Regions from separate parts of the Azospirillum agricola genome, predicted to be linked through region 1. Evidence: predicted binding sites of a transcription regulator. Region 1 holds the regulator's gene; the other holds the start of a gene.
What was found. The regulator LexA, encoded in region 1, represses DNA repair genes until DNA is damaged. The targets are predictions, from matches to a motif close to ATGTTCTANTTTGGTTC.

Region 1 (14,466 bases):
ACGACCAGCCCGACCAGCCGGGCATCGTCGGCCTGGCGCATGTAATGGGCGTTGAGGTTGTCGAGCTTGGCGAAGTCGAAGCGCGATGGGGAGCGGCCGATGCTCTCCAGGTCGAACCACTCGATGGCCTGCTCGGTCGAGATGATCTCCTCGTCGCCGTGCGACCAGCCGAGCCGCATCAGGTAATTGCGCACCGCCTCCGGCAGATAGCCGAGGTCGCGGTAAGCGTCGACGCCGAGCGCGCCGTGGCGCTTGGACAGCTTGGCCCCGTCGGCGCCATGGATCAGCGGGATGTGGCCGAACTGCGGCAGGTCCCAGCCCATGGCGTTGAAGATCTGGATCTGGCGGAAGGTGTTGGTCAGGTGGTCGTCGCCGCGCACGACGTGGGTCACGCCCATGTCGTGGTCGTCCACCACCACGGCCAACAGATAAGTCGGGGTGCCGTCGGCGCGCAGCAGGATCAGGTCGTCGAGCTGGGCGTTCTGCACCGTCACCTCGCCCTGGACGAGGTCCTTGAGGACGGTCTGCCCCTCCTGCGGAGCCTTCAGGCGGATGACGGGGGCGACTCCGGCCGGGGCGTCGGACTCGGGGCGGTCGCGCCAGCGGCCGTCGTAGCGCATCGGCTGGCCGGCGGCCTTCTGGGCGGCGCGCATCTGCTCCAGCTCCTCCGGGCTGCAATAGCAGCGGTAGGCCTTGCCGGCGGCGAGCATCTGGTGGGCGACCTCGGCGTGGCGGTCCTTGCGCTCGAACTGGCTGACCGCCTCGCCGTCCCAATCCAGGCCCAGCCACGTCAACCCATCGAGGATCGCGTCCACGGCGGCCTGGGTGGAGCGTTGCCGGTCGGTGTCTTCGATCCGCAGCAGGAACTTGCCGCCCATCCGCTTGGCGTACAGCCAGTTGAACAGGGCGGTGCGGCCACCGCCGATGTGGAGAAAGCCGGTGGGCGACGGGGCGAAACGGGTGACGACGGTCATCGGTGTCTCAATTCCGGGTTCTGCGCTGCTACACTGCAACGGAGTGTGTTCCATCGTTTACCACAGGGACCCGGTTCAGGGGCAATGCCATGCGCGCATGGGCGGCAAAGGAGGCGGTGCGGCAGCGATCGTCGGAGGGGCGGCGCGCGTGACCGACCGTTCCGCCGACGGGGGGGCCGGGGATGAGCTGGACGAGGCGTGGGAAACGCCCCCGGCGAAATCCCCGCCACGGCTGCTCGGTCCGCTGTTCCGGGCCTGGAACTGGCTGGTCAGGCAACTGGCAGCGGAGCGTGAACGCTGGGTGCTGTGGATCCCCGTGGGCTTCGGGTTCGGCGCGGTGCTGTATTTCGCCTTGCGGAGCGAACCGCCCGCATGGGCCGGTCTTGTGGCGGTCGGTGGCGCGATTCTGGGGTTTGCGCTGTTGCGCCGCTGGCTGCCCGGTCTGGCCGTCGCGCTGGGATTGCTGGTGGTGGCCGCCGGATTCCTGACGGCGCAGGGTCACGCCTGGCGGGTGGCGAGCCCGATCCTGGCGCGCGAAATTCCGTCGGCGGTCGTCACCGGCCGGGTGATGGCGGTGGAGCGGCGGCCGGGCGCCTTGCGAATCACCCTGCGCGATCCGACGGTGAGCCGGCTGAAACCCGAGGAGACGCCCGCCGCCTTGCGGATCCGCCTGTCGGATCGCTATCCGCCGCCACCGCCCGGCGCCCTGGTCCGGCTTCGCGCCACCCTGTCGCCGCCGGCTCCGCCCGCCGAGCCGGGAGCCTTCGATTTCCAGCGGCGGGCCTATTTCATGGGGCTGGGCGCCGCCGGATTCTCGGTCGGGGCGGCGGAGGTGATCGAGGCGCCGCCGCTCACCGGCTGGGCCGCCGTGACGGTGGCCTTCGAGCGCGCGCGCGGCCATATCGCCGAGCGGGTGGCGGCGACCATCTCCGACCCGGTGGAAGCCAGCGTCACCGCCGCGCTGCTGAACGGCGAGCAGTTCGCCATTCCCGACGCGACGATGGACGCCTTCCGCAACAGCGGGCTGGCGCATCTGCTGTCGATCTCCGGCCTGCATGTGGGGATCGCGGCGGGCATCCTGTTCTATGTGGTGCGGGCACTGCTGGCGGCCATCCCCTTCATCGCGCTGCGCTGGCCGATCAAGAAGATCGCGGCGCTGTGCGGAATCCTGTCGGCGCTCGCCTACACACTGCTGGTGGGCGCGCCGCTGCCAACGGTGCGCTCGGTGCTGATGACCGGCCTCGTCATGGGCGCGGTCTTGCTGGACCGCGACCCGCTCAGCATGCGGCTGGTCGCCTTCGCCGGCATCGTCACGGCGGCGATGGACCCGGAAGGCATGCTGGGCCCGAGCTTCCAGATGTCCTTTGCGGCGGTGGTGGCGCTGATCGCCGCCTTCGAGGGCGGTGGACCGCTGGCGCGCTGGGGGCGCGACGCCGGCTGGTTCGGACGGTCCGCGCTCTATGTCGGCGGGATCGTGCTGACCAGCGTCATCGCGACGCTGGCGACGCTGCCCTTCTCCCTGTTCCATTTCCAGCAGATCGCCTTCTACGGCGTGCTGTCCAACATGATCGCCATTCCCGTCACCTCCTTCTGGGTGATGCCGTGGAGCCTGATCGCCTACGCGCTGTTCCCCTTCGGGCTGGAGGCTCCGGCGGTGATCGCGATGAATTGGGGCGACCGGGTGGTGATCTGGACCGCCGAGTTCTTCGGCGGGCTGCCCTGGGCGTCGCTGACCGTCCCGGCGATGCCGGCCGGCGGCTTCGCGGCGGTGATCCTCGGCGGCCTCTGGCTGTGCGTGTGGACCCGCCGCTGGCGCTGGTGGGGGCTGGCCGCCGTGGCCGCCGGCCTCGCGACCCCGGCGCTGGTCGAGCGGCCGGATGTCCTCGTGTCCGGCGATGGCAGGATCGCCGCCGTTCGTGCCGCCTCCGGCCGTCTCAGCCTGTCGGTGAAAAGCGAGGGGCGCACCGCCGAAACCTGGTTGCAGCGGGACGGCGTTCCCGAGCCGGACGAGCCCTGGCCACGCACCGGAGCCGGCGCCGGGGGAGAATTGACCTGCGACGCGCTGGGCTGCCTCTACCGGAGGGGTGGCCGGACCGTGGCTCTGCTGCGTCTGCCGGACGCGCTGGATGAGGATTGCGGCGGTGCGGACGTCGTTGTCGCCGCCTTTCCGGCCCGGGCCTGCCGGGCGCCGCTGGTCATCGACCGCTGGCGTCTGCGCCGCGATGGCGCGCACGCGCTGTATCTGGAGGCAGGAGGCATCCGGATCGAAAGCGTGCGCGACCAGCGGGGCGACCGCCCCTGGACAGGGCGGCGGTAACGCCGGCTCCGGATCCATCATGCCCGTGCTTGACGCGGGCATCCACGGGCAAGCTTCAAGTTTCCACGTGGATGACCGGAACAAGCCCGGTCATGACGGAAGAGGCGGGGAGGAAAGGAGGCGTTTCCTCGCGGACCGTCAGTACTTGCGGACCAGCCCGACCAGCTTGCCCTGGACACGGACGCGGTCGGCGCCGAAGATCCGGGTTTCGTAGGAGGCGTTGGCTGGCTCCAGCGCGACCGTGTTGCCCTTGCGGCGCAGCCGCTTCAGCGTCACCTCGCCCTCATCGACCAGGGCGACGACGATGGCGCCGTTGTCGGCCGAATCGCAGCGCTGGATGATGACGGTATCGTGGTCGAGGATTCCCGCCTCGATCATCGAATCGCCGGCCACCTCAAGGGCGTAGTGATCGCCGGCGGTCAGCATCGTCGCCGGGATGTCGATGAAGGAGGATCCGTCGCGCAACGCCTCGATCGGCGTACCGGCGGCGATCCGGCCATAAAGCGGCAACTGCACCGTCTCGACCACCGGGGACCGGCTCACCTCGCGGCCGGTCAGGGCGAAGTCGCCCTTGATGACGTTCGGCTGGAACTTCGAGCGGGCCGAGGCGGAGGACGACCGGCCACGGGACGCCTCCAGCCCTTCCGGCAGGCGCAGGACCTCCAGCGCGCGGGCGCGGTGGGGCAGGCGGCGGATGAAGCCGCGCTCCTCCAGCCCGGTGATCAGACGGTGGATGCCCGACTTGGATTTCAGCCCGAGCGCGTCCTTCATCTCGTCGAACGAAGGGGAAACACCGCCCTGGCCGAGCCGCTCGTTGATGAAAAGCAGCAATTCGTGCTGCTTGCGCGTGAGCATTTGTGCCTCCCGGCGGTCGCCACACTGGACATGGAACAAAAGTAAAACGTTACCCCATGTTCTAGTTTGGTTCCCGCAGAACGTCAAGGTCTCTCGACGCGGCCTCACCGAAGGTTGGATCGATTTCCGCTCCAGTCCCCGCTAAGGATTCAGCGCGCCGCCGGACAGGGAAAGGATCTCCACCATCTCGCCGGGACTGGCCGGCGGCGCGTGGGCGGCGCGGCGGATCAGGCAGTCGGCCTGTGCGTAGAGCGAGGTGATCGCGCTGTCCTGGCGCGCGAAGGGCGTAACGGTCAGGCCGCCGTCGGCCCCGGTCGCCAGCGTGGCGCGCAGGTAATCCTCCCGCCGGTCGTTGGCCTTCAGCGCCACCGCCAGCCGGGCGCGGACCGGCCCGGCATCCTCGTCCGGCGACAGCCCTTGCAGCAGCCGCAGGACCGGCCGGAGGAACAGGAGGGCGGTAACGCCGGTGGACACCGGGTTTCCGGGAAGCCCCAGCAGCGGAACGCTTCCCGCCCGTCCGAACATCACCGCCTTGCCGGGCCGCATGGCGATGGCGTGGACGTCGAGCGACACACCCTTGTCGGCCAGCACGTCGCGAACGAGGTCGTAATCGCCCTGGGCCGCGCCGCCGGTGGTCACCAGCAGGTCGCAGCCGGTCGCGCCGGCGGCCATGGCGGCGACGCTCTCGGCGGTGTCGCGGGCGATGCCGAGATTGTGGGCGACGCCGCCCTGGGTCGTCACCAGGGCGCAGAGGCCGAGCGCGTTGGTGCTGACGATCTGGCTCGGCCCCAGCGGATCGCCGGGCAGGGCGATCTCGTCGCCGGTGGCGAGAACGGCGACGCGCGGGCGGCGGTGGACGGCGAGCCACGGCACATTGGCGCCGGCCGCCAGCGCGACGTCGCGCGCGGTCAGCCGTCGGCTCTTGGGCAGCAGTTCCTGTCCGGCGGCGAAGTCGAAGCCGGCGTGGCGCACGAAGCGGCCGGCGACGACGGCACGGCCGATGCGGACCGTGCGGGCGTCGGCCGTGCAATCCTCCTGCATCACCACGGCGTCGGCGCCGGCGGGCAGGGGCGCGCCGGTGAAGATGCGCACCGCTTCGCCCGGCCCCACCCGGCCGGAGAAGGCGTGGCCGGCGGCGGATTCGCCGATGCGGCGCAGCGTGACCGGGTGGTCGGCGCGGGCCTCGGCGACGTCGGCGGCGCGCACCGCCCAGCCGTCCATGGCGGCGGCGTCGAAGGGCGGCTGGGTCAGCCGGGCGACGACCGGCTCGGCCAGCACGCGGCCGAGCGCATCGGGCAAGGCGACCGTCTCGGCCGGCAGTGCCGTGAAGGCGGCGAGGATGCGGGCGCGCGCCTCAGCGACCGGGATCATCGGCGGATTCCGCTGGCAGCGCGCCGGATGTCCAATCGCCGCTCTTGCCGCCGGCCTTGCGCAGCAGGCGGACGGCGGTGATGGTCATGCCGCGGTCCACTGCCTTGCACATGTCATAGACGGTCAGCGCCGCGACCGAGACGGCGGTCAGCGCCTCCATCTCCACGCCCGTGCGGCCCTTCAGCTTGCAGGTCGCGGCGATGTCGATGGCGTTGCGGTCGGGGTCGCAGGTCAGCTCCACCTTGACCGAGGTCAGCATCAGCGGGTGGCACAGCGGGATCAGGTCGGGAGTGCGCTTGGCCCCCATGATGCCGGCCAGCCGGGCCACCGACAGCACGTCGCCTTTCTTGACGCCGCCCTCCATGATCAGCCGCAGCGTTTCCGGCCGCATCAGCACCGATCCGGCGGCGGTCGCCGTGCGCTCGGTCTCCGCCTTGTCGGAGACGTCGACCATCACCGCGCGCCCTTCCGCGTCGAAATGGGTGAAGCCGGTCATAGGGCCTTTTCCATGAAGATGCTGAGGGGGATGTCCGGATAATCGGCGTAGGGGCCGCGTTCCGTGAAGCCGGTTTTGTGGTAGAGCATCAGCGCCTCCGCCTGATGGATGCCGGTTTCCAGCCGCAGGGAGTTCAGCCCCTCGACCCTGGCCTGCTCCGCCAACCGGTCGAGCAGCCGTGCGCCGATGCGGCCGCCGCGCACGGCGGGCGCCACATACATGCGCTTGACCTCGCCATAGCCCTCGGGATCGACGCGCAGGGCGGCGCAGCCGACCGGATGCTCACCCTTGCGCGCCACGAGGAAGCGAACGTCGGCCGCCGCCAGCGATTCGACATCGAGCAGGTGGCAGGAGTCCTCCGGGTAGAGGTCCGTCAGGTAGGAGTCGAGGGCGGCGACCAGGGCGGTCACCGCCTCCTGGCGCGGATCCTCGGCGGCGATGGCGACGTCCGGCATGGGATCAGCCTCTGGCCAGCAGGGCGCGGGTCGCGGCGGCGACGTCCTCCTGCCGCATCAGCGATTCGCCGACCAGGAAGCAGCGCGCGCCCACCGCCGCCATCCGCGACAGGTCGGCCGGGCTGTAGAGCCCGCTTTCCGCCACCAGCATGCGGTCGGCCGGCACGTTGCGCGCCAGTTCCTCCGTCGTCGCGATGTCGACGGCGAGCGTCTTGAGGTTGCGGTTGTTGACGCCGAGCAGGGGCGTCCTCAGCAGCAGAGCGCGGTCCAGCTCGGCGCGGTCGTGCACCTCGACCAGCACGTCGAGCCCCTGGGCGATGGCGGCGTCCTCGATCTCGCCGGCCTGGGTGTCGGACAGCGAGGCCATGATGATCAGGATGCAGTCGGCGCCGAGCGCGCGCGCCTCGACGATCTGGTAGGGATCGACCATGAAGTCCTTGCGCAGCACCGGCAGATCGACGGCGGCGCGGGCGGCGACCAGATACTCGTCCTTGCCCTGGAAATAGGGTTCGTCGGTCAGCACCGACAGGCAGGTCGCCCCGCCCTCGCGGTAGGCGCGGGCGAGCGTCGGCGGGTCGAAGTCGGCGCGGATCAGGCCCTTCGACGGGCTGGCCTTCTTGATCTCGGCGATCAGGCCGTAGCGGCCGGCCTCGACGGCGCCGCGCAGGGCGGCGACGAAGCCGCGCGCCGGGTCGGCGGCGCGGGCCGCCGCCTCCACCTCCGCCAGCGGGCGGGCGGCTTTGCGCGCGGCGACCAGCGCGCGCTTGTCGGCGTTGATGCGGGTCAGGACGTCGCTCATGCGGGCACCGTCTCGTTGGTGATGGCGACGAGGCGGTTCAGCCGCTCGCGGGCGGCCCCGCCGTCGATGGCGTCGGCGGCGAGCGCTACGCCGTCCTTCAGCGTGGCCGCCCTGCCGGCCACCAGCAAGGCGGCGGCGGCGTTGATCAGCACGATGTCGCGGTAGGGGCCGCGCACGCCGTCGAACAGGGCATGGATCGCCGCCGCGTTGACCTGGGCGTCGCCACCGCGCAAATCGTCGATGGCGGCGCGCGGCAGGCCGGCGTCCTCGGGCGTCACCTCGAACACGGTGACGGCGCCGTCCTTCAACTGGGCGACGGTGGTCGGGCCGGTGGTGGTGATCTCGTCGAGCCCGTCGGAGCCGTGGACGATCCAGGCCGCCTCCGAGCCCAGGCGCTTGAGCACCTGGGCCAGCGGCTCCACCCACTGCCGGGCGTAGACGCCGAGGAGCTGGCGCCTGGCCGTCGCCGGGTTGGAGAGCGGCCCCATCAGGTTGAAGATGGTGCGGGTGCCCAGCTCGACCCGTGTCGGGCCGACGTTGCGCATGGCAAGGTGGTGGCGCGGCGCCATCAGGAAGCCGATGCCGGCGTCCCACAGGGCCTTGCGGACCAGACCGAGATCGCAGTCGAGGTTGACGCCGAGCGCGCCCAGCACGTCGGCCGCACCCGACTTCGATGACATGGCGCGGTTGCCGTGCTTGGCGACCGGGACGCCGCAGGCCGACACCACCAGCGCGGCGGCGGTCGAGATGTTGTAGGTGCCGACCCCGTCGCCGCCGGTGCCGCAGGTGTCGATGGTGCCGGCCGGCGCCTCGACCGGGACCGCCTTGGCGCGCATGACGCGGGCGGCGCCGGTGATCTCGTCCACCGTCTCGCCGCGAACGCGCAGCGCCATCAGGAAGCCGCCCATCTGCGAAGGGGTGGCGTTGCCCGACATGATGATGTCGAAGGCGAGCCCGGCCTCGGCCTCGGTCAGGGTATGGCCGGCGGCGACGCGCGCCAGGATGGCCTTCATGTCGGCGATGTCGCCATGGGAGGACGGAGCGCTCATGCCGCGCTCTCCAGGCGGGGACGGGTCATGTCCAGGAAATTCCGCAGGATCTGGTGACCGTGCTCGCTCTCGATGCTTTCCGGATGGAATTGCACGCCGTGGATCGGCAGCTCGCGGTGGGCGAGCGCCATGATCAGGCCGTCCCCCGTCTCGCCGGTGACCTCCAGGCAGGCGGGCAGGCTGGCGCGTTCGACGATCAGCGAATGGTAGCGGGTGGCGCGGAAGGGGGAGGGCAGGCCGGCCAGCACCCCGCGCCCGTCATGCCGCATGTTGTCGACCTTGCCATGCATCGGCACCGGCGCGCGGACGACCTTGCCGCCGAAGGACTGGCCGATCGACTGGTGGCCCAGGCAGACCCCCAGCAGCGGCAGCCGCGCCTTGGCGGCGGCGTCGATCAGGGGCAGGCAGATGCCGGCGCGGTCGGGATCGCAGGGGCCGGGCGACAGCACGATGCCGTCGGGGCGCAGGGCCATGGCCTCGTCCACCGTCAGGGCGTCGTTGCGGCGGACCTGCACGTCGGCGCCCAGCTCGCCCAGATAATGGACGAGGTTGTAGGTAAAGCTGTCGTAGTTGTCGATGAGCAGCAGCATGCGCCTTCGCCTTCGCCTGAATCGTCCGGTCGCGCCGCTGGCCAAGCCCCCGGCTGCGCCGTTCCGGGGCCGCGCCGTTCCGGCCCCGTTCCACCGCCGCCACCCTAGCGGCTGGGGGGGCGGATTTCCAGCCTCCCGAGTCTGTCGCGTCACGCCGTCGGCGCCCGACCCACGAGCGCCGCGAGCCGGTCGCGGACGTCGATCCCGTCCTTCTCAAGCGCCGCGACCCACTATTGCAGGACCACCATCCGGACGCCTGGCAGGTTGAGGCTCCGAGCAAGCGTGGCGAGTGGAAGGTTTCGGCTGCACCCCTGCTTGGGATTGGTCGTGTGCCAGGCGATGCCGATCAACAGCGGACGGCTTGGCAGAGTGTCGGTGGGGGCGGCGGTGCAGCGTGCCCGCAGGGTAGCGGTGCGCTCCGGATCGGCCTTCAGATAGGGATTGAGCCTGAACCGGCCGCTGTCTTCCAGGAGAAACCGGGGCGGGAGCCGGACGGGCACTGCGCCGCGATGCCGGGCGACAGTAGCGCCGGGTCGGGAGGGGTGGTGCGGGCGACCAGCCGGACGGCGGGCAGGGAACGCTCGAACAGCGGGATAAGGCGCTCCTCGCATTCCAGCACGCAGTCGATCCCGGCCCGCGTCAAGGATGGAACGAGGGCGGCGAACTGGATTTCGTCTCCCACGCCCTGCTCCCCCCAGATGAGCAACTGTCCGGAGGCGGGAGGGCGTCCGTCCCAGGCCGGCTGCGGGAAGCGCGCGGCGAATAGACTCCAGGGCTCAGCCAACCAGCGGTCTTCCCAGGCGGCCCATCCCTGCGCGAAACGTTCGAGGGAGAGCAGCGCGACGGCGCGTATGACCCTGGCATCCGCAAGCTCGGGAGCCAGGGCGAGCGCCTGCTCCGCCGCGTCCAGCGCGTCCTCCGCTTCGCCGGACAGCAGGAAGGCGTCGGCCAGATTGTTCAGGATCGCCGGGGAATCTGGAAAAAGCGCATGAGCGCGGCGCAGAGCCGCCACGGCTCCCGGAAGATCGCCTTGTCCCTTCAAAGCGCTCGACCGGTTGTTCCAAATCTCGGCGGCGCCGGGGGCCAGCGACAATCCCCGCTCGTAGCTGCGGCGCGCCTCGGAAAGCCTTGAGTCGGCTTTCTGCCGATTGCCGAGGAGATTCCAGGAATCGGGCTGTGCCGGATCGAGGCGGACCGCGCGGACCAGGATCCGCATGGCATCCTGGTCCCTGTTCAACGCGCACAGCCGTTCAGAAAGAAGCCGCGCCGCGCCGGCATCGTCCGGGGCGAGGAGCAGCCCGGCCCGGTGCTGGGCCGCCGCTTCCGCGTCCCGCCCGAGCCGGGTCAGGGCAAGGGCGAGATTGTAGCGCAATTCGGGCAGCAGCGGAGCCGCCGCCACCCCGTCCCTCAGGATCCGGGCGGCCAGATCCGGCTGGCCTTGGCGCAGCCGGCGGGCGGCGAAGCCGTTCAGGGCTTCGACCTTGGCGGAATCCAGGGCCACGGCAGCGGTGAGACGGTCGGCGGCCTCGTCCTGGCGGTCCAGCGCCTCGAGTACGCTCGCGAGGTTGGCATGATAATCCGCCTTTGCCCCGTTTCCGGCGATCGCCCGGTCGATGTGCCCGGCCGCTTCCTCCAGGCGGCCGGCTTCCGCCAGGATGAGACCACGGAGGTGGAGCGCCTCGGGAAAGCCCGGAGCAACGTCCAGAATGCGCTGGTAGATGGTGTCGGCTTCCGTCAGGCGGCCTTCCCGGTGAAGGTCGAACGCGAAGAGAAGCGCCTCCTGGACGGTGGCCATAATTCTGTCCCTTGCGAATCCGGTGGACGGTGATGCCTCAATGGCGCCGGCGTCGGTGCTGCTCTGCGTGCTCGCGCCGAAAGGCCGGTTGCGGCGGGTGGTGGCCGGGTGCCACTGTGCCGCCCTTTCGTCGTCATCAGGATGGAACGTCCCGCCATGGTCCGCAAGACCCCGCGCAAGGCCACCCGCAAGACCGCAGGCAAAGCGGCTGGCAAGGCCGGTCTCGCCAGAAACCCGCTCGTTCTGGCACTCGCGGCCGTCGCGGCGGTCTTCGCCATCGGCTTCGGCGTGTCGCTGGTGACGGAGTCCGGAAGCAAGCCGGCGGTTCAGGTCGCGGCCCCGGCACGGCCGGTCCAGCCTGCCGTTTCGGCGCCGGCTCCGGTTCCTCAGCCGCCCCCGTCCCCCGTCGCCGTCAAGGCTCCGTCGCCGGTTGAACCGGTGGTTCCCACGCCGCCCCCGATCGTTCGGCCGGACCCGGCGATGGGTGCGGAAGAGGAGGAGGTCGCCGCTCCGCCTCCGGTCGCTCCATCACCCGCTCCGCTGCCGACAACCCTGGCGATGCTGCCGCCACCGGCGCCGCCCGCCCATCCGCCGGTGCAGCCGCCGGCCGGCAACGCCGCCCTGTGGCGGAAGAACGCCGTGCCGGTGACGGTACCGGCGGGCAAGCCGGTGATCGCCATCGTCATCGACGACATGGGGCTGGACCGCAGGCGTGCGGCTCGGATGGCGGCGTTGCCGGGGCCGCTGACCCTGTCCTGGCTGCCCTATGCCCGTGACCTGCCGGCCCAGGCCCGCGCCGCCCGCGCCAACGGGCACGAACTGATGCTGCACATGCCCATGGAACCCAGCGTCAAGGCCGACCCAGGCCCCGAGGCGCTGCTGGTCTCGCTCGACAGGGGGGAGGTCCTGCGCCGCTTCCGCGCGGCGCTCGACAGCTTCGACGGCTATGTCGGGGTGAACAACCACATGGGCAGCCGATTCACCGCCGACCGCGCGGCGCTGGCCCCGGTGCTGGCCGAGCTTCACCGGCGCGGCCTGCTGTGGCTGGACAGCCGGACGACTCCGAAAAGCGCCGGCATCGGCCTTGCCCAGGAGCTGAAGATGCCCTTCGCCGGTCGCGACATCTTCCTCGACAACACCGCCCAGGTCGCCGCCGTTCGCGCCCAGTTGGCCAAGGTCGAGCAGGTCGCGAAGCGCCAGGGCTACGGCATCGCCATCGGGCATCCCCATGATGCGACAATCGAGGCACTGGCGTCCTGGGTGCCGGATGTGCAAAAGCGTGGGTTCGTTCTGGTCCCGGTCAGCGCCGTGGTCCGCGCGCATCACGCGGGCGGCTGAGGCGTGCCCACGAGGAGAGTGAAGTCATGACTGATGCGTACAAGGTGGGCGGGATGACCTGTAGCGGCTGTGCCCGTTCGGTTTCGAACGCCATCGTCAAGGCGGCGCCGGCCGCCGCCGTCACCGTCGATCTGTCCGTCGGCACCGTGATCGTTGCGGGCGGCGTGCCGCTGGAAACGGTGCGGACGGCAGTCGAGGCCGCCGGCTTCGACTTCGGCGGCGCCGCCTGAGCGCTGCGTCGCAACAAAACCATTTTATTTTTACGGTCATGAGGGAATACTCGGCGGGTCCGGATCACAACCGCACCCGCCCGCGAGGCCCCATGCCGCTTTATTCGTTCCGTTGCAAAGCTTGTGACCACGGGTTCGAAACCCTGGCCCGCTTCTCCGAGACGCCGCCCTGTCCCGCTTGCGGGAGCGTCGACGTGAACCGCCTGGTGTCGTCCATCGCTGCCGAAGGCAAGTCCGGCGCGATCATCCAGGGCGCCCGCAGACAGGCGGCGCGCGAAGGGCATTTCAGCAATTACAGCCGGTCGGAGCGGCCGAAGCGGTGACGGAACGCTCCGGGAGCCTCTCCTCCATGTCGGGGGAAGGGCTCCTGGAACTGCCGGACACCTACCGCGCAGAGGTCGCCTTGACCGTCTCCTCGGCCGCGCGGATCAACGCCTTGGCCTTGTTGACGGTCTCCTGGTACTCGGCTTCCGGGTCGCTGTCGGCGACGACGCCGCCGCCGGCCTGGACATACATCATGCCGTCCTTCAGGACCGCCGTGCGCAGCGCGATGCAGGTGTCCATCGCCCCCGAGGCGCCGAAATAGCCGACGCAGCCGGCATAGACGCCGCGCCGTGCCTTTTCCAGCTCGTCGATGATCTCCATGGCGCGGACCTTCGGCGCGCCCGACACCGTGCCGGCCGGGAAGCCGGCGATCAGCGCATCCAGCGCGTCGTGCTTCGGGTCGAGGTCGCCCTCGACGTTGGACACGATGTGCATGACGTGGCTGTACAGCTCGACGATCATCTTGGCCGTCACCTTGACGGTCCCGACCTTGGCCACGCGGCCGACGTCGTTGCGGCCGAGGTCGAGCAGCATGAGATGCTCGGCCAGTTCCTTGGGATCGCTCAGCAGGTCGTCGGCGAGCGCCCGGTCCTCCTCCGGCGTGGCGCCGCGCTTGCGGGTGCCGGCGATGGGGCGAACCGTCACCTTGCCATCGCGCACGCGGACCAGGATCTCGGGGCTGGAGCCGACGATGGTCAGTTCGCCGAAGTCGCAGTGGAACAGGAAGGGCGACGGGTTCAGGCGGCGCAGCGTGCGGTACAGCGCAAGCGGTGACGGCTTGAAGGGGAAGCGGATGCGCTGCGACGGCACGACCTGGAAGATGTCGCCGGCGCGGATGTACTCCTTTGCCCGCTCGACGATCGCGTGATACTCCTCGCGCGTCGTGTTGGAGGTCCAGGCGAGCGGCAGCCCGGCGTCGCTGCGCGGCTCGCGCCGGTAGGGCAGTGGGCGCTCCAGGTCGGCCAGCGCGTCGGTCAGCCGCTCCCGCGCGTCGGCGTAGGCGGCGGCCGCGTCCCGCCCGGCCTTCGGCCAGACGGGCGTCACCAGCGTGATCGAATCGGTGTGGCTGTCGAAGATGGCGACAATGCTGGGCCGCGTCAGGATGGCGTCGGGGATGTTCAACTCGTCCGGGTTGGCGTCGGGCAGACGCTCCATCAGCCGGACCATGTCGTAGGTCATGTAGCCGAACAGGCCGGCGGCCATCGGCGGCAACTCGGCCGGCAGCTCGATGCGGCTTTCGTTGATGAGGGAACGCAGCGCTTCCAGCGGGGCGGACTCGAGGGGCCTGTAGGCGTCGCGGTCGTGCAAGGCGTCGCGGTTGATCTCCGCCCTGGCCCCGCGCGAGCGCCACACCACGTCGGGCTTGAAGCCGATCACCGAGTAGCGGTCGCGCCGCGACCCGGCACCGCGCTCCGCCGATTCCAGCAGGAAGCCGAAGGGGCGGCCGTCCGCCAGCTTCATGTAGGCGGAGACCGGGGTCTCCAGGTCGCTGACCAGGGTGGTCCACACCACCTGCGGCCGGCCGGCGGCGTAGACGGCGTCGAAGGCGGTGTTCTCGGGCAGGACCTTCACGGCACGAACCTCTCTCGCAGGCCCCCGCGCGAACGCGGGGGCGGGACCTCAGTTGCTGGCGGCGAAGAACTGGTCGATCCGCTGGCGATGGATCTGGACCGGGTAGTGGCCGCGCAGGGCGTTGCCGAACTGCGCCATCAGGTCGCTCTCGATCCCCTGGGTGATCGTGCTCTCGATCGGGCCGAGGGCGGCGGCATCGGCGGCCGGGTTGGCGGCGATGACCTCCTTCAGGCGGGCGACGACCTGGGCGTCGGCGCTGGCGCCGCTGACCACATCGCCGGGCTTGGCGTCGAACAGCTTG
Region 2 (14,466 bases), 1.1 Mb from region 1:
TGAAGCAGGCGGTCGAGGAGACGGCGGAGTTCCTGCGCGGCTGGTGAGGCTGCCGAGGCGGCGGGCGCGTCAGAGCACCAGCGCCGTTGCCGGGTAGAAGACGGTGTTGCAGACCAGCAGGAAGGCCCACAGGCCGATCTCCAGCGTTTCGGTGACTGGCTGGATGCGGCGCAGGGCGCCGTACACATGCACGGCGAGCATCAGCAGGAAGACGCAGAACAGGACGTCGAAGACGTGGGTCAGGCCGGTCCCCGTGGTGACGGCGCGCAGCATCAGCAACTCGACGATCAGGATGAAGGCGCCCAGGCAGCGGCCGAAATAGACGGCCAGATCGGTCTCCGCCGGCACCCGCCACAGCATCAGCCGCGCCCAGGTCAACGGCGCCACGAGGATCGGCAGGGCGAAGGACAGGGTGGTGACCGTCATCAGGACGGTCAGGTAGGTCGTTCCATGGTCGGCGTAGAGGCCCAGCATGCTTCCCCCCGGATTTCTTCGATTTTCTGGAGACGGCCGCCCCCGTTCCGGCTGGCCTGATCGGACCCGGTTTCCACGGTTCGGCGTGTCGTAAGGGACGGCGCGGGGGAGGGATAAGGGGGCGGCCTTCGCGGCGTCAACGCCGCTCGCGCCGGTTCGATCGAAAGTACCATACCAGAGCCAGAAAGTTTTGACTTCTGGCTCTGGTATCGGCCGCGACTGCGGCCGCGCGGGCCCATGCCCGCGAAGCCAAGGCCCGCGGAGGCGGGCCGCCCGGCGTTTGAGGGACCGGAAAGTTCCGACCACAGGTCGGAATTTTCCGGTACTGGTATCAGAGGTTGCGGACGCGAAAGGGCGCCCGCCTCCCCCCGGAAGCGGGCGCCCTTTCGCGTGTCGCCGTGGCGGAGCGCTTGCGCGGCGGCGCCTACGCCGTCTTGATGGCCGACAGGAACTGGTCGACCTCGCGGCGCAGGTTCTCGGCCTGCCGCGACAGGCTGCCGGCGGCGCCGAGCACCTGATGGGCGGCCGCACCCGTTTCGCCGGTGGCCTGGGTCACGTCGCTGATGATCCCCGACACCTGCTGCGTGCCGACGGCGGCCTGCTGGACGTTGCGGGAGATCTCGGCGGTCGCCGCACCCTGCTCCTCGATGGCCGCGGCGATCGAGGTCGAGATGTCGTTGATCGAGGTGATCGTGCCGCTGATCCCGGCGATGGCGCCGACGGCGCCGTCGGTCGCCTCCTGGATCGCGGTGATCTGGGCGGCGATCTCCTCGGTGGCCTTGGCGGTCTGGTTGGCGAGGCTCTTCACCTCGCTGGCGACCACCGCGAAGCCCTTCCCGGCCTCCCCGGCGCGCGCCGCCTCGATCGTCGCGTTCAACGCCAGAAGGTTGGTCTGGCCGGCGATGTTGGTGATCAGCTGGACGACCGCGCCGATCCGCTGGGCGGCGTCGGCCAGCCCCTTCACGGTGTCGTTGGTCCGGCTCGCCTCGTTCACCGCCTGTCCGGCGATGCTGGTCGAACGGGTGACCAGCGTGGCGATCTCGCGGATCGAGGTCGACATCTCCTCCGACGCGCTGGCGACGGTCTGGACGTTGGCGCTGGTCTGCTCGGCCGCGGCCGCGGCGGACGTCGCCTGGTCGCGGGTCTGGCTGGCGGTGCGCTCCATGGTCTGCGCCGTGCTGTCCAGTTCGGTCGCGGCGGCGGCGACGGTGCGCAGCGCGTCGGCGGCCTGCGCCTCGAAGCCCTGGATCAGGCGGTCGACGGTCGCCGCCCGGCGCTGCTTCGTTTCCTGCTCGGCCGCCTGGGCGGCGCTCAGCCGGTCGCTCTCGATCAGCCCGTCCTTGAAGACCTGGACGGCGCGGGCCATCGCGCCGATCTCGTCCTGGCGGTCGCCGCCGTTCACCTCGGCCGCGTAGTCGCGCTTGGACAGGCGGTGCATGACGGCGGTCAGCCGGTCGACCGGGCGCGAGATGGTGGCGACCGCCGCCACGGCGGCGGCGATGCCGAAGGCCAGGGCGAAGACGATGGCGCCGATGACCCAGTAGATGGAGCTCCGGTAGGCCGCCTCGCCGCGGTTGGCGGCCATCCGGCCCTGCAGGGTGTTGAATTCGGTGAGTTCCTGGAGAATGGCGGTCGCCTTGACGATGGCCTCGCGGGATTCGCCGCGGAAGATCTCGCCGGCCCTCTCATTCTCGTTCTTGCGCGACGCGACCAGCACCTTGTCGCGGCTGATGGCGAGATACTGCTCCCAGACCACCGAGAAGCGGGCGTAGAGCTCCTTCTCCTGGGCGAGGTCGATCAGCGCCTCGTACTGGCGGCGCTTGTCGTTCAGCGTCTTGACGAAGCCGGCGAGGCGCTCCTCGGAAAGCTGCTGGTCGGCCTGAGCGGTCGAGATGATGTGGGTGCCTTCCTGCGACCGGTAGGACTGGGCCGTGCTGCGGATGTCGCCAAGCAATCCGACGCTGACCAGCCAGTTGTCGCGAATGTCGGCGGCTTCCTCGTTGAGGGTTGCAAGGCGGTCGAGCGAGAAGACGCCCAGCCCGATGACAAGAAGAAAGAAAGATCCAAGAATTCCCAGCAATTTTGAGCGAATTGTCAAATTTTCAAAGCGTTTCATTGTCTGAGCCCGCCGCCTATCAATGATTGTGCGTGCGCGCGATGCTCGATTTTAAATTTTCACTGCATGGCGCGCGACGGGTGACGGGTAACATACGCCGGTATGGAAGTACAGCGTTCGACATATGTCAAAATGTAGCAAGAGCCGTGACATCCGTGATGGCGCCTGGTCTATTCATCGCTTTCCGGTTTCCGGAATGCGTAAATGATTTTTAAATCATAAAATAAATATATGGCTGCTATCGCAAAATCATATGGGATCGATGATCCGGCTTTTCTTGATTATTCATTCAAATATGGGAAGGAAGCCAGGGATTTTCCGATTGTCTTAAAATCGGCGATTCCATCGGTCGCATACTGGGCGGTTCCTGCAAGAATGCTCCGGCGCGTCTTCCACGTCGCGGGGGAACTCCGGCGCAGGGCATGATTTTTCCCGTGAAATCAGTGTTTTATCCAGCGGGGGCGTAGACCGCGAGCAGCGCGGACAGCGTGACGACGCTCAGCACCGTGGACACCAGGATCGCCGAGGATGTGCGCTCGACATAGAGCTGGTATTGCTGCGCCACCACGAAGGTCAGGGCTCCGGTGGGCAGGGCGGCCAGGATGATCGCCGAGCCGGTCCAGAAGGGATCCATGGGGAACAGCGTTTCGGTCAGCACCCAGGTCAGCGCCGGCTGCGCCAGCAGCTTCATCGCGCTGATCCAGCCGGCCTCGGCCAGCCCGGCGGTCAGCTTCTGCGTCGCCAGGAACAGGCCGATGGCGAACAGCGCGCAGGGGCCGGCCGGCGCGCCCATCAGCTCGCAGAAGGTGGCGATCGGCTTGGGCACCGCGACGCCGGGCAGCAGCGCCGACCACGCGATCCCCAGCGCGGTCGCGATGATCAGGGGATTCTTCAGCAGCGCGCGGCCGACGTCGCGCAGCGCCTTGCCCAGCCCGCCGCCATGGCTGTTGGCGAACTCCAGCCAGATCACGGCGATGCCGACCATCACGGCGCTCATGATGACGGTCGCCAGGATGGTCGGTGCCAGGTGGTCCGGGCCGAAGGCGGCCAGGAACAGCGGGATGCCCATGTAGCCGGTGTTGGAGAAGGCGGCGTTCAGTCCCTGCATGCAGTGGATCTGCGTGCGGTCGCGGCGGATCAGCCAGCCGGCCAGCGCGCCCAGCGCGTAGACCGCCAGCATCGCGCCAAGAAAGGCGCCGATGAAGGGGCCGTTGAAGATCTCGGGCAGCGAGCGGCGCGCGGTGCCGAGGAACAGCACCGGGGGCAGGGCCATCCAATAGACGAACTTGTTCAGCGCCTCCGACGACGCGGGGCCGAGCAGCTTCGCCTTTCCGGACAGCACGCCCGCCAGGATGATGGCGAATACGGGAAGTGCCACGTTGAACACGACGGACATGGCGCGGACAATACGGATCACGAACGGTCGCGTCGAGGCGCCGACCCTCCCGTTCCGGGCATGGCACCCCTGCCCGTCGGGGCGCCGCCGCTTTCCCGTCGGGACGGCCCCCCTTGACGCGTCGCCGCCGCCGGGCAAGATAGCCGCGACGGGGACTCCCGGTTCCGGAGGAGGCCCCGCGAAGGAAGGCCAATGATCGACCACCACAGCGCGCTGATCTACGTCATGGTCCTGGTGTCCGCCTGCGACGGCGACATGACCAACGACGAGCTCGAGACCATCGGCGAGAATGTCCGCTACCTGCCCATCTTCCGCGACTTCAACGGCGAGCAGGTGATGGCGGCGACCCGCGAATGCACCGCCATGCTGGCCGACAGCGACGGGCTGGACACGGTGCTGACCATCGTCGAGCAGGCGCTGCCGGCCAAGCTGCGCGAGACGGCCTACGCCGTCGCCTGCGACATCGCCGCCGCCGACGCCAAGGCCTCGCAGGAGGAGCTGCGCATGCTGGAGATGATCCGTCACCGGCTGGGCGTCGACCGCCTGTGCGCCGCCGCCATCGAGCGCGGCGCCCGCGCCCGCCACATGCGCCTGTGACGGTGACCATGACGACGCCTTCCACGACCCCCGCTCTCCCCTCCGCCCCGGCGGGCGACCCCCCGCGCCCCGACCTGTCGGGCCGCGGCGTCGGCTTCATCGGTCTGGGCCTGATGGGCAAGCCGATGGCCCGCGCGCTCGCCCGCGTCGGCGCCTCGCTGGTGATCTCCAGCCGCAGCCCCGGCCCGGTCGCCGAGCTGGCGGCCGAGGGCATGCTGGCCGCCACCGGCCCGGTCGCCGTCGCCGGACAGACCGACACCATCATCCTGATGCTGAGCGACACGGTCGCCGTCGGGAGCGTCGCCGAGGCGCTGCTGCCGGCCCTGAAGCCCGGCCATCTGGTGATCGACATGGGCACCACCGCGGTGGACGCGACGCGGGCGCTGGCGGCGCGGGTGCGCGCGGCCGGCGCCGACTGGCTCGACGCCCCGGTGTCGGGCGGCACGGTCGCGGCCGAGGCGGCGACCCTCACCATCATGGCCGGCGGCCGCGAGGCGTCCTTCGCCCGCGCCCTGCCGCTGTTCCAGGCGATGGGGCGGCGGATCACGCTGGTCGGCGACAGCGGCGCCGGGCAGATCGCCAAGACCGCCAACCAGGTCATCGTCGGCCTGACCATCGGCGCGGTGGCGGAGGCGCTGGCGCTGGCCAAGGCGGCCGGGGCGGATCCGGCGCGGGTGCGCGACGCCATCCGCGGCGGCTTCGCCGAATCCCGCATCCTCGACCTGCATGGCGGGCGCATGGTGTCCGGCGACTTCACGCCGGGCGGGCGCGTCGTCACCCAGATCAAGGATCTGCGTCAGGCGGAGCAGCTCGCTGAGCAGTCCGACGTGGATCTGCCGGCGCTCGGCCTGACGCTGGAGCTGTTCGAGATGCTGGCCGAGCAGGGCGACGGCGGTCTGGACCACTCGGCGCTGTACCGCCTGTTCGCGCGCTGAGGGGCTTCCCCATAGCGGCTGACTTTGCCCTCTTCCTCCTGGGGAGAGGGTTATGTCAGCGCCGATGGGGGCTTTCCCGGCTCCTCACTCTTCCAAGTAATCGCTCGCCAGGATCTCGGCGATCTGCACCGCGTTCAGCGCGGCGCCCTTGCGCAGGTTGTCGGCGACCGACCAGAAGGCCAGCCCGTTCTCGACCGTGATGTCCTCGCGGATGCGGCTGACGAAGACCGGGTTCTCGCCGGCGACCTCGACCGGGGTGATGTAACCCTCGCCGGCGCGCTGGTCGAGCACCGACAGGCCAGGGGCGGCGCGCAGGACCTCCAGCGCGTCCTCGGCGGTGATCGCCTCCTCCGTCTCGATGGTGACGGCCGCGGAGTCGCCGATGAAGACCGGGACGCGCACGCAGGTCGCCGTCACCTTGATCTTGGGGTCGAGGATCTTCCTCGTCTCGACGTTCAGCCGCCATTCCTCGTGGGTGTAGCCGTCGTCCAGGTTGCGGTCGATGTGCGGGATGACGTTGAAGGCGATCTGCTTGGGCAGGACGCTCTTGGCGACGGGATCGTTGACGAAGATGGCGCGGGTCTGGGTGAACAGCTCGTCCATCGCCTCCTTGCCGGCGCCCGACACCGCCTGGTAGGTGGCGACGACGGCGCGGCGCACGGTGAAGCGGTCGTGCAGCGGCTTCAGCGCCAGCGCGAGCTGGATGGCGCCGGCGCCGGGGTTGGCGACGATGTAGCGCTGCTTGTAGCCGGCCAGCGCCGCGCCGTTGACCTCCGGCACCACCAGCGGGATTTCGGGGTCGGTGGCGTAGTGGCCGGACATGTCGATCACCACGCAGCCCGACGTCGCGGCGCGCGGGCTGTGCAGCGCCGCCAGCTTCGGATCCGACGACGAGAAGGCGATGTCGATGGTGGAGAAGTCGAACCTGGCGGCGTCCTGCACCTTCAGGACCTCGTCCTCGCCGTAGGAGACCTCGTGCCCGACCGCCCGGTCGGTGCCCAGGGCGACGACGGAGTCGGCCGGGAATTTCCGCTCGGCCAGCGTTTGCAGGATCTCGCGCCCGACATTGTCGGTGGCGCCGATGACCGCGACGGTGAAGCCCATGACGGAGGTATCCTTCTGGCAATAAGAAAAGGCAGCAAGCCAAGACCGCAACGAGCTAGGCGCTTTCCCGCCGGATTGCAACCCGGCCCGCCGGAACGGGGCGAGCCACGGGAGGAGTCGCGGGAGGAATTGCGCGGGCGCGCCGGCTGTGACACGGTGGCGCCCGCCCTTTTCCCGATCACAGTGGACACCCGAAGCGCCCGCGCCATGCCGCTCATCGAGGACATCATCGCCAAGGCGATCAAGGACGCTGACAAGTCCTTCTTCAACGAGGATTACGCCAAGCAGGCGCGGTCGGTGACCGCGGCCCTGAAGAAGGCCGGCTATCAGGTGGCGCCGATCAAGCCGCCCGACGGTCTGGTCGAATGGGCCAAGGAAAACATACCCTTCGGCCGTCTGCGCCCGGCGGAACTCATCACCCAGATGTACTCGATGATGCTGGAGAACGTGCGGCGCTTCGACAAATAGCAGTCCGCAGTCCTCGACCGCCGGAACCCGCTGGTAATACCACGGACCGCGAAGGCCGTTTCTTTTCAGCCACTTCCCGCACTGCTCCAAAATCGCCGCAGTCCGGTCCCGCGCCGTTGACTCAGGTCCAGCGGGGGCGTAATTCATTGCGCCAACCAATCGGACGGACAACCGTCCCAAATCCCGGGCACGCACCACACCCAGCCGCCGCGGCAATCGTCATGTTGCGCCGCGACCGGCCGCGAACAGAGGACGACGCAATGGCAAACGGCAGCGGTCGGCCGCTCTCCCCGCATCTGCAAGTCTACCGACTTCCGCTGACCGCGGTCATGTCCATCACGCACCGCATCACGGGCGTGGGGCTGGCCGTCGGCACCCTTCTCCTGACCTGGTGGCTGGTCGCCGCCGCCGTCGGCCCCGACGCCTTCGCCAGGGCGCAGGGCTTCATCGGCTCGCCCATCGGCCTGCTGTTCATGTTCGGCTGGTCGGTGGCGCTCTACTACCATCTGTGCAACGGCATCCGCCATCTGGTGTGGGACGCCGGCAAGTCGTTCGAGCTGGCCGACGCCGACCGCAACAACAAGATCGTGCTGGGGGCCACCGCCGTCCTGACCGTGCTGACGTGGATCGTCGGCCTGGCCGCGTGGTGAGGAGAGAGAGCATGGCGTCCAATTCCTCCAAGTCCTCCCTGCGTTCGCCGCTGGCCCACGCCCGCGGCCTGGGTTCCGCCAAGCACGGCACCGAGCATTGGTGGGGCCAGCGGCTGACCGCCATCGCGCTGGTCCCGCTGACCGTCTGGTTCGTCTTCGGCGTCATCGGCCATCTCGGCGCCGACCACGCGGCCTTCGTCGCCTGGATGCGGTCGCCCTTCTCGGCGGTCATGATGATCCTCACCGCCGGCGTCGTCTTCCACCACGCCCATTCGGGCCTCCAGGTGGTGATCGAGGACTACATCAACGTCGAATGGCAGAAGCTGACGGTGCTGATCGCCGTGAAGTTCCTGTCCTTCGCGCTGGCGGCGGCCTGCGTGCTCGCCGTCGTCAAGATTTTCATCGGAGCCTGACGAGCATGGCGACCGCCTATCAGATCATCGATCACACCTATGACGTCGTCGTCGTCGGCGCCGGCGGCGCGGGTCTGCGCGCCACCTTCGGCATGGCCGAGAAGGGCCTGAAGACGGCGTGCATCACCAAGGTGTTCCCCACGCGCAGCCACACGGTCGCCGCCCAGGGCGGCATCTCGGCGGCGCTCGGCAACATGGGCGAGGACGACTGGCGCTACCACATGTACGACACCGTCAAGGGGTCGGACTGGCTGGGCGACCAGGACGCCATCGAGTACATGTGCCGCGAGGCCATCCCGGCGATCATCGAGCTCGAGCATTACGGCGTGCCCTTCTCGCGCACCCCGGAAGGCAAGATCTACCAGCGCGCCTTCGGCGGCATGACCGCGCAGTACGGCAAGACCCAGGCCTACCGGACCTGCGCCGCCGCCGACCGCACCGGCCACGCCATGCTGCACACGCTCTACCAGCAGTCGCTCAAGCACGAGGCCGAGTTCTTCGTCGAGTATTTCGCGCTCGACCTGATCATGGAGGACGGCGTCTGCAAGGGCGTTCTCGCCTGGAACCTCGACGACGGCACCATCCACCGCTTCCGCGGCCAGCTCGTCGTTCTGGCGACCGGCGGCTACGGCCGCGCCTACTTCTCGGCGACCTCGGCCCACACCTGCACCGGCGACGGCGGCGGCATGGTGCTGCGCGCCGGCCTGCCGATGCAGGACATGGAGTTCGTGCAGTTCCACCCGACCGGCATCTACGGCTCGGGCTGCCTGATCACCGAGGGCGTGCGCGGCGAGGGCGGCTACCTCACCAACTCCAACGGCGAGCGCTTCATGGAGCGCTACGCGCCGTCGGCCAAGGATCTGGCCTCGCGCGACGTCGTGTCGCGCTCGATGACCATCGAGATCCGCGAGGGCCGCGGCGTCGGTGAGCACAAGGACCACATCCACCTGCACCTGGAGCATCTGCCGCCCGAGGTCATCCACCAGCGCCTGCCCGGCATCGCCGAGACGGCCAAGATCTTCGCGGGCGTCGACGTCACCAAGGAGCCGATCCCGGTCCTGCCGACCGTCCACTACAACATGGGCGGCATCCCGACCAACTTCCGCTGCGAGGTGGTCACCCCCACCGCCGACAACCCCGACCAGGTCGTCCCCGGCCTGATGGCGATCGGCGAGGCGGCCTGCGTGTCGGTGCACGGCGCCAACCGCCTGGGCTCCAACTCGCTGCTCGACCTCGTGGTGTTCGGCCGCGCCGCCGCCATCCGCGCCGCCGAGATCGTGACGCCGGGCAAGGCCGTGTCGGTGAAGGCCGACAGCGCCGACGCCGCGCTGGAGCGCTTCGACCGCATCCGCAACGCCAAGGGCTCGATCAAGTCGGCCGACCTGCGGCTGGAGATGCAGCGGACGATGCAGAACAACTGCGCCGTCTTCCGCACCGGCGAGGTGATGAGCGAGGGCGTCCAGAAGATCGACGCGATCTTCGCCAAGAAGAACGACATCTCCATCAGCGACCGCTCGCTGGTGTGGAACTCGGATCTGGTCGAGGCGCTGGAGCTGGACAACCTGCTGTTCCAGGCGGTCGCCACCCTGCATTCGGCGGAGAACCGGCCGGAGAGCCGCGGCGCCCACGCGCGCGAGGATTACCCGAACCGCGACGACGAGAACTGGATGAAGCACACCGCGATCTGGGTGGGCGAGGATGGCCAGACGCGGTTCGACTACCGCCCGGTCCATCTCTACACGCTGACCGACGAGGTCCAGGTGTTCCCGCCCAAGGCCCGCGTGTACTAAGGCCCCGCTCAAGGCAAGGATAGCAACCATGGTCGAATTCAACCTGCCAGCCAACTCCAAGGTCGGCGTCGGCAAGACCATCAACGTCGCGAACGGCGCCAAGCGGGCCAAGACCTTCAAGATCTACCGCTGGAGCCCGGACGACGGCCAGAACCCGCGGGTCGACACCTACGTCGTCGACCTCGACAAGTTCGGGCCGATGATCCTCGACGCGATCATCTACATCAAGAACCAGGTCGACAGCACGCTGACCTTCCGCCGCTCCTGCCGCGAGGGCATCTGCGGGTCGTGCGCGATGAACATCGACGGCACGAACACGCTGGCCTGCCTGAAGGCCATCGAGGACGTGAAGGGCGACGTCGCGATCTATCCGCTGCCGCACATGCCGGTGGTGAAGGATCTCGTCCCCGACCTGAAGCACATCTACGCCCAGCTCGCCTCGATCAAGCCGTGGCTGCAAAGCCAGTCCCCGGCGCCGAGCCGCGAACGGCTGCAATCGCCGGAGGACCGCGCCAAGCTGGACGGCCTCTACGAGTGCATCCTGTGCTTCTGCTGCTCGACCTCCTGCCCCAGCTACTGGTGGAACGGCGACCGTTACCTCGGCCCGTCGATCCTGCTCCAGGCCTACCGCTGGATCGCCGACAGCCGCGACGAGATGACGGGCGAGCGCCTCGACAACCTCGAGGATCCGTTCCGTCTCTACCGCTGCCACACCATCATGAACTGCACCAAGGCGTGCCCCAAGGGCCTGAACCCGGCCAAGGCGATCGCCGAGATCAAGAAGCTGATGGTGGCCCGCCGCTGATCCATCCGTCAGCGACGCATCGACACGCGATGGGGCGCTCCGCGAGGAGCGCCCCGTTTGCGTTCGGGCCTGCCGCTGGCTTGCGGTTCAGCGGAAGTCCGGATCGGTCGGCTGCGATGGCGGCAGGTCGGCGCCCGGCACCGGCGGCATGGTCGTGCCCGGCCCGCCGGGATCGGGCAGGTCGGGGTTGTCGGTGATCGGGCCGTCGGTCAGCGGGACATCCTCGTGCGGCCGCGGTTGGGGATTGGGAGGGGCGGCGCGCAGCGGCTGCGGACCGGGGGTCGGGGAAATCCAAGGCATCGTCGGTATCCTCGCGAACAGACTTGGGATCACGAGAGTCAACCACGGGCGCGGCAAAGCGCTCCCCCCGGCATCGGTTGACCGGCGGCGATGAGGGGGTATCCTCTTCGCACGGGCGTCGCCAACAACGGAACACACCAAGCGAGGGAAGGAACCAATCATGGGCGGGACAACGGGTCAGGCGTGGAGCTGGGTGCAGGGCGAATGGGTGGAGGGCAATCCCCCCATCGTCGGTCCGCTGTCGCACGCGCTCTGGCTCTCTTCGGTGGTCTTCGACGGCGCGCGGGCCTTCCAGGGCGTCGCCCCTGACCTCGACCTGCATTGCGCGCGGGCGATCCGCTCGGCGCTCGCCATGGGGCTGGCGCCGATGGTGACGGCCGGCGAGATCGAGGAGCTGTGCTGGGACGGCATCCGCCGTTTCGGCAAGAACGCCGAACTCTACATCCGGCCGATGTTCTTCGCCGAGGAGGGCTTCGTCGCCCCCGATCCGGAGACCACCCGTTTCGTCCTCTCGATCTACGAGGACCCGCTGCCGCCGCCGACCGGCTTCACCGCCTGCCTGTCCTCGCGCCGCCGTCCGCCGCCCTCGATGGCGCCGACCGAGGCCAAGGCGGCCTGCCTCTACCCCAACGCCGCCCGCGCCCTGACCGAGGCGCGCAAGCGCGGCTTCCAGAACGCGATCCTGCTGGACGCCATCGGCAACGTCGCGGAGTTCGCGACCTCCAACCTGTTCATCGTCAAGGGCGGGGTGGTGCGGACGCCGGTGCCGAACGGCTGCTTCCTGAACGGCATCACCCGCCAGCGCGTCATCGCCCTGCTGCGGGCCGATGGCGCGGTGGTCGAGGAGTGCACCCTGACCCCGGCCGACCTGCTGGAGGCCGACGAGGTGTTCTCGACCGGCAACCATTCCAAATGCGTGCCGGTGACCAAGGTCGAGGACCGTGCCTTCGCCCCCGGCCCGTTCTTCAAGCGGGCGCGGGCGCTCTATTGGGAATACGCCTTCCGCTGAGAGCGTTGCCGGGGGCGTGGACGCGAAGGGCGACCCTGCCGGCGAAGGGGCTTGTGCCCGACCGGGGCGAGCGGGAACTCTCCGTCAGGCTGCCCTGCTCACGGGCCGCCTTCGGCGATGTCCCGGTCTGCCTTCCGGTATTGGACCGGCCGGGCGGACCGGCCCGGCATCGTGCGGCGGCGCGCACCCTGCGCCGCTGATGCCGGCGACGCCGCGGCCGGAAGGAAACAACACCTAGGACCTTGGACCGGGAGCGGCGGGGGATACATCCAGCGTCATCCGCCGCGCCGCCATCCGCCGCGCGGCCTTCCCGCCCACTGGCCGTCTACTGGCTGGCCCAGATGATCCGCGCGATCCAGGCGATGTCGCTGCGCGGGATGCTGCGGTCGGGATGGGCGCGGTTGATCGACAGGAGGTCGATCTTCGTCGCGGTTTCGCGGAGCAGCTGCTTCGCCATCACCTCGCCGCCGCGCGTGCGGACGACGACCCGGTCGTTGCGGCGGATCTGCGCGCTGGGCGACACGATGATGGTGTCGCCGTCGCGGTACACCGGCTCCATGCTGTCGCCGGCGATCTCCAGCGCGTAGGCGGAGGGATCGCCGAGATCGGGGAACATCAGCTCGTCCCAGCCGCTGCCGACCGGATAGCCGGCGTCGGTGAAATAGCCCGCGTTGCCGGCCTGGGCGTAGCCGATCACCGGCACGCGCTGGAAGCTTCCCGGCCCGCCGCCCTCGCCGATCAGGCTGACGAACTCCGACAGGGAGGCGCCGGTCGCGTCGAGAACCTTGGAGATGCTCTCGGTCGAGGGCCAGCGCAGCTTGCCGTCTCCGGTGGTGCGCTTGCTCTTGTTGAAGGTCGTCGGATCCAGCCCGGCACGCCGCGCCAAGCCCGACGCCGACAGTTCGTGCGTCGCCGCGAGGCGGTCGATGGCCCGCCAGATGTCCGAATGCTTCAGCATGGGACGATAATCTCATAAACGCGGGAGGCGGTCCCTAGGAACTTTTTCATATTCTCGTTGACGGAGGTGCCGGGCGAGAACATAAAGCGAACGAAAGCGCCACCAGACCGCGAAAAACCGTTCGGAGGATCGGTTGAGGCGCGAGTCGCAAGGGGTGGCGAAGCTTCCGCGCGCAAGCGCCCCCGTCCTTCAGGGAGACGATCATGCTGTCTCGACACGCCGTGCGTTCCGCCCCGTCCCGGCATCTTTCCAACCCCTACACCGCCGACGGAACCCCCTTCGACAGCGGGGAGGAGGCGTGGTTCTGGTCGGTGCAGGCGCAGGACGCCAAATCGGCCGGTGCCCGTGTCGTCGCCGGTTGCGGTCTGGTCCAGCGCCCCTGCGAACCGGCCGACGTGCTGCGCGTCGTCGACCGTCTTTTCCGCAACCGCCAGCTCGTCCGCGACCATCTGCATGTGCTGGTCCATTACGGCCGCCGTCTCAGCGCCCCCGACCCCGGCCGCCATCGCGAGCAGCGCGCCCATGCCCTGTGGCGGGAGGCGTTCGAGCGGGTCACCCCGGTGCTGCGCCAGAAGGGCATCGCGCGATGAGCCAGGCGCCGGCCCCCACACCAGTCCCGGCCCCGATTCCGCTCCCGGCCGGGAGCGGGGCGCCGAGGGCCTGGGTGGTGTTCCGCGGCGAGGCGCCGCTGTGGTGGCTGCGGGCCCTGCGGCCGGGCTTCCGCCACTGCCTCGCCCTGCTGAACGACGGGCGGCACTGGCTGGTGGTCGATCCGCTGGCGCCTTTCACCGACGTCGCGGTGCTGGACCTGCCGGCCGATCATGACCTGCCGGGCTGGTACCGCGACCGCGGCCTGACCGTGGTGGCCGCTCCGCTGCGGCGCGGTCTGGTCCGGCCGGCGCCTTGGGGGCCCTTCACCTGCGTCGAGGCGGTCAAGCGGCTGCTCGGCCTGCACGCCCCGCTGGTGCTGACGCCGTGGCAACTGCATCGCCACCTGACCCGCCCGGTTTCCTCCGGGCCTTGAACAAAGGGACCGCCCCGATGCCCGACCACGCCGCCCGATCTGCCGCCCAGCCCGCCGCCCAGCCCACCGCAAGACGCCGGCGCGGAGCCGAACCTTCCGAGCCCGAGGCGCTGCTCGACCGCTACCGCGCCGCGCGCGAGCGGCGCGGCGTCTGGGAAAGCCACTGGCAGGACTGCTACGACCACGCCCTGCCCAACGGCCAGCCCTTCCGGGGCACCGGCACGCCGGGGGAACGGCGGGTCGACCGCCTGTTCGACGGCACCGCCCCCGACGCGGTGGAGCAGCTCGCCGCCAGCCTGCTGTCGGAGCTGACGCCGCCCTGGTCGCGCTGGTTCGGTTTCCAGCCCGGTCCGGCCCTGACCGGGGCCGAGCGCGACCGCGTCGCCCCGATGCTCGACCGTGCCGCCGGGATCGTCCAGGCGCACCT

Region 2: a site for LexA is predicted at 13,093-13,109, ahead of JN22_RS21970 (S24 family peptidase). Genes of this name have one in related genera too.

What each region holds. Positions count from the first base shown of each region.
Region 1 covers NZ_JAIFZR010000005.1:2,529,986-2,544,451, reverse strand. The annotation lists gene gltX (glutamate--tRNA ligase) at 1-974, opposite strand, end outside; gene JN22_RS27055 (ComEC/Rec2 family competence protein) at 1,123-3,291, shown strand; gene lexA (transcriptional repressor LexA) at 3,430-4,146, opposite strand; gene JN22_RS27045 (molybdopterin molybdotransferase MoeA) at 4,288-5,517, opposite strand; gene moaC (cyclic pyranopterin monophosphate synthase MoaC) at 5,501-6,013, opposite strand; gene JN22_RS27035 (GNAT family N-acetyltransferase) at 6,010-6,468, opposite strand; gene trpC (indole-3-glycerol phosphate synthase TrpC) at 6,473-7,267, opposite strand; gene trpD (anthranilate phosphoribosyltransferase) at 7,264-8,316, opposite strand; gene JN22_RS27020 (anthranilate synthase component II) at 8,313-8,906, opposite strand; gene JN22_RS27015 (tetratricopeptide repeat protein) at 9,337-10,701, opposite strand; gene JN22_RS27010 (divergent polysaccharide deacetylase family protein) at 10,858-12,039, shown strand; gene JN22_RS27005 (heavy-metal-associated domain-containing protein) at 12,066-12,269, shown strand; gene JN22_RS27000 (FmdB family zinc ribbon protein) at 12,308-12,592, shown strand; gene trpE (anthranilate synthase component I) at 12,654-14,165, opposite strand; gene JN22_RS26990 (peptidylprolyl isomerase) at 14,214-14,466, opposite strand, start outside.
Region 2 covers NZ_JAIFZR010000005.1:1,458,806-1,473,271, forward strand. The annotation lists gene JN22_RS21900 (ATP-dependent DNA helicase) at 1-47, shown strand, start outside; gene JN22_RS21905 (hypothetical protein) at 70-474, opposite strand; gene JN22_RS21910 (methyl-accepting chemotaxis protein) at 899-2,590, opposite strand; gene JN22_RS21915 (AEC family transporter) at 3,039-3,968, opposite strand; gene JN22_RS21920 (tellurite resistance TerB family protein) at 4,179-4,583, shown strand; gene JN22_RS21925 (NAD(P)-dependent oxidoreductase) at 4,592-5,518, shown strand; gene JN22_RS21930 (aspartate-semialdehyde dehydrogenase) at 5,603-6,622, opposite strand; gene JN22_RS21935 (hypothetical protein) at 6,830-7,090, shown strand; gene sdhC (succinate dehydrogenase, cytochrome b556 subunit) at 7,351-7,740, shown strand; gene sdhD (succinate dehydrogenase, hydrophobic membrane anchor protein) at 7,752-8,153, shown strand; gene sdhA (succinate dehydrogenase flavoprotein subunit) at 8,159-9,943, shown strand; gene JN22_RS21955 (succinate dehydrogenase iron-sulfur subunit) at 9,972-10,748, shown strand; gene JN22_RS21960 (hypothetical protein) at 10,836-11,048, opposite strand; gene JN22_RS21965 (branched-chain amino acid aminotransferase) at 11,209-12,057, shown strand; gene JN22_RS21970 (S24 family peptidase) at 12,383-13,015, opposite strand; gene JN22_RS21975 (hypothetical protein) at 13,219-13,605, shown strand; gene JN22_RS21980 (hypothetical protein) at 13,680-14,039, shown strand; gene JN22_RS21985 (portal protein) at 14,057-14,466, shown strand, end outside.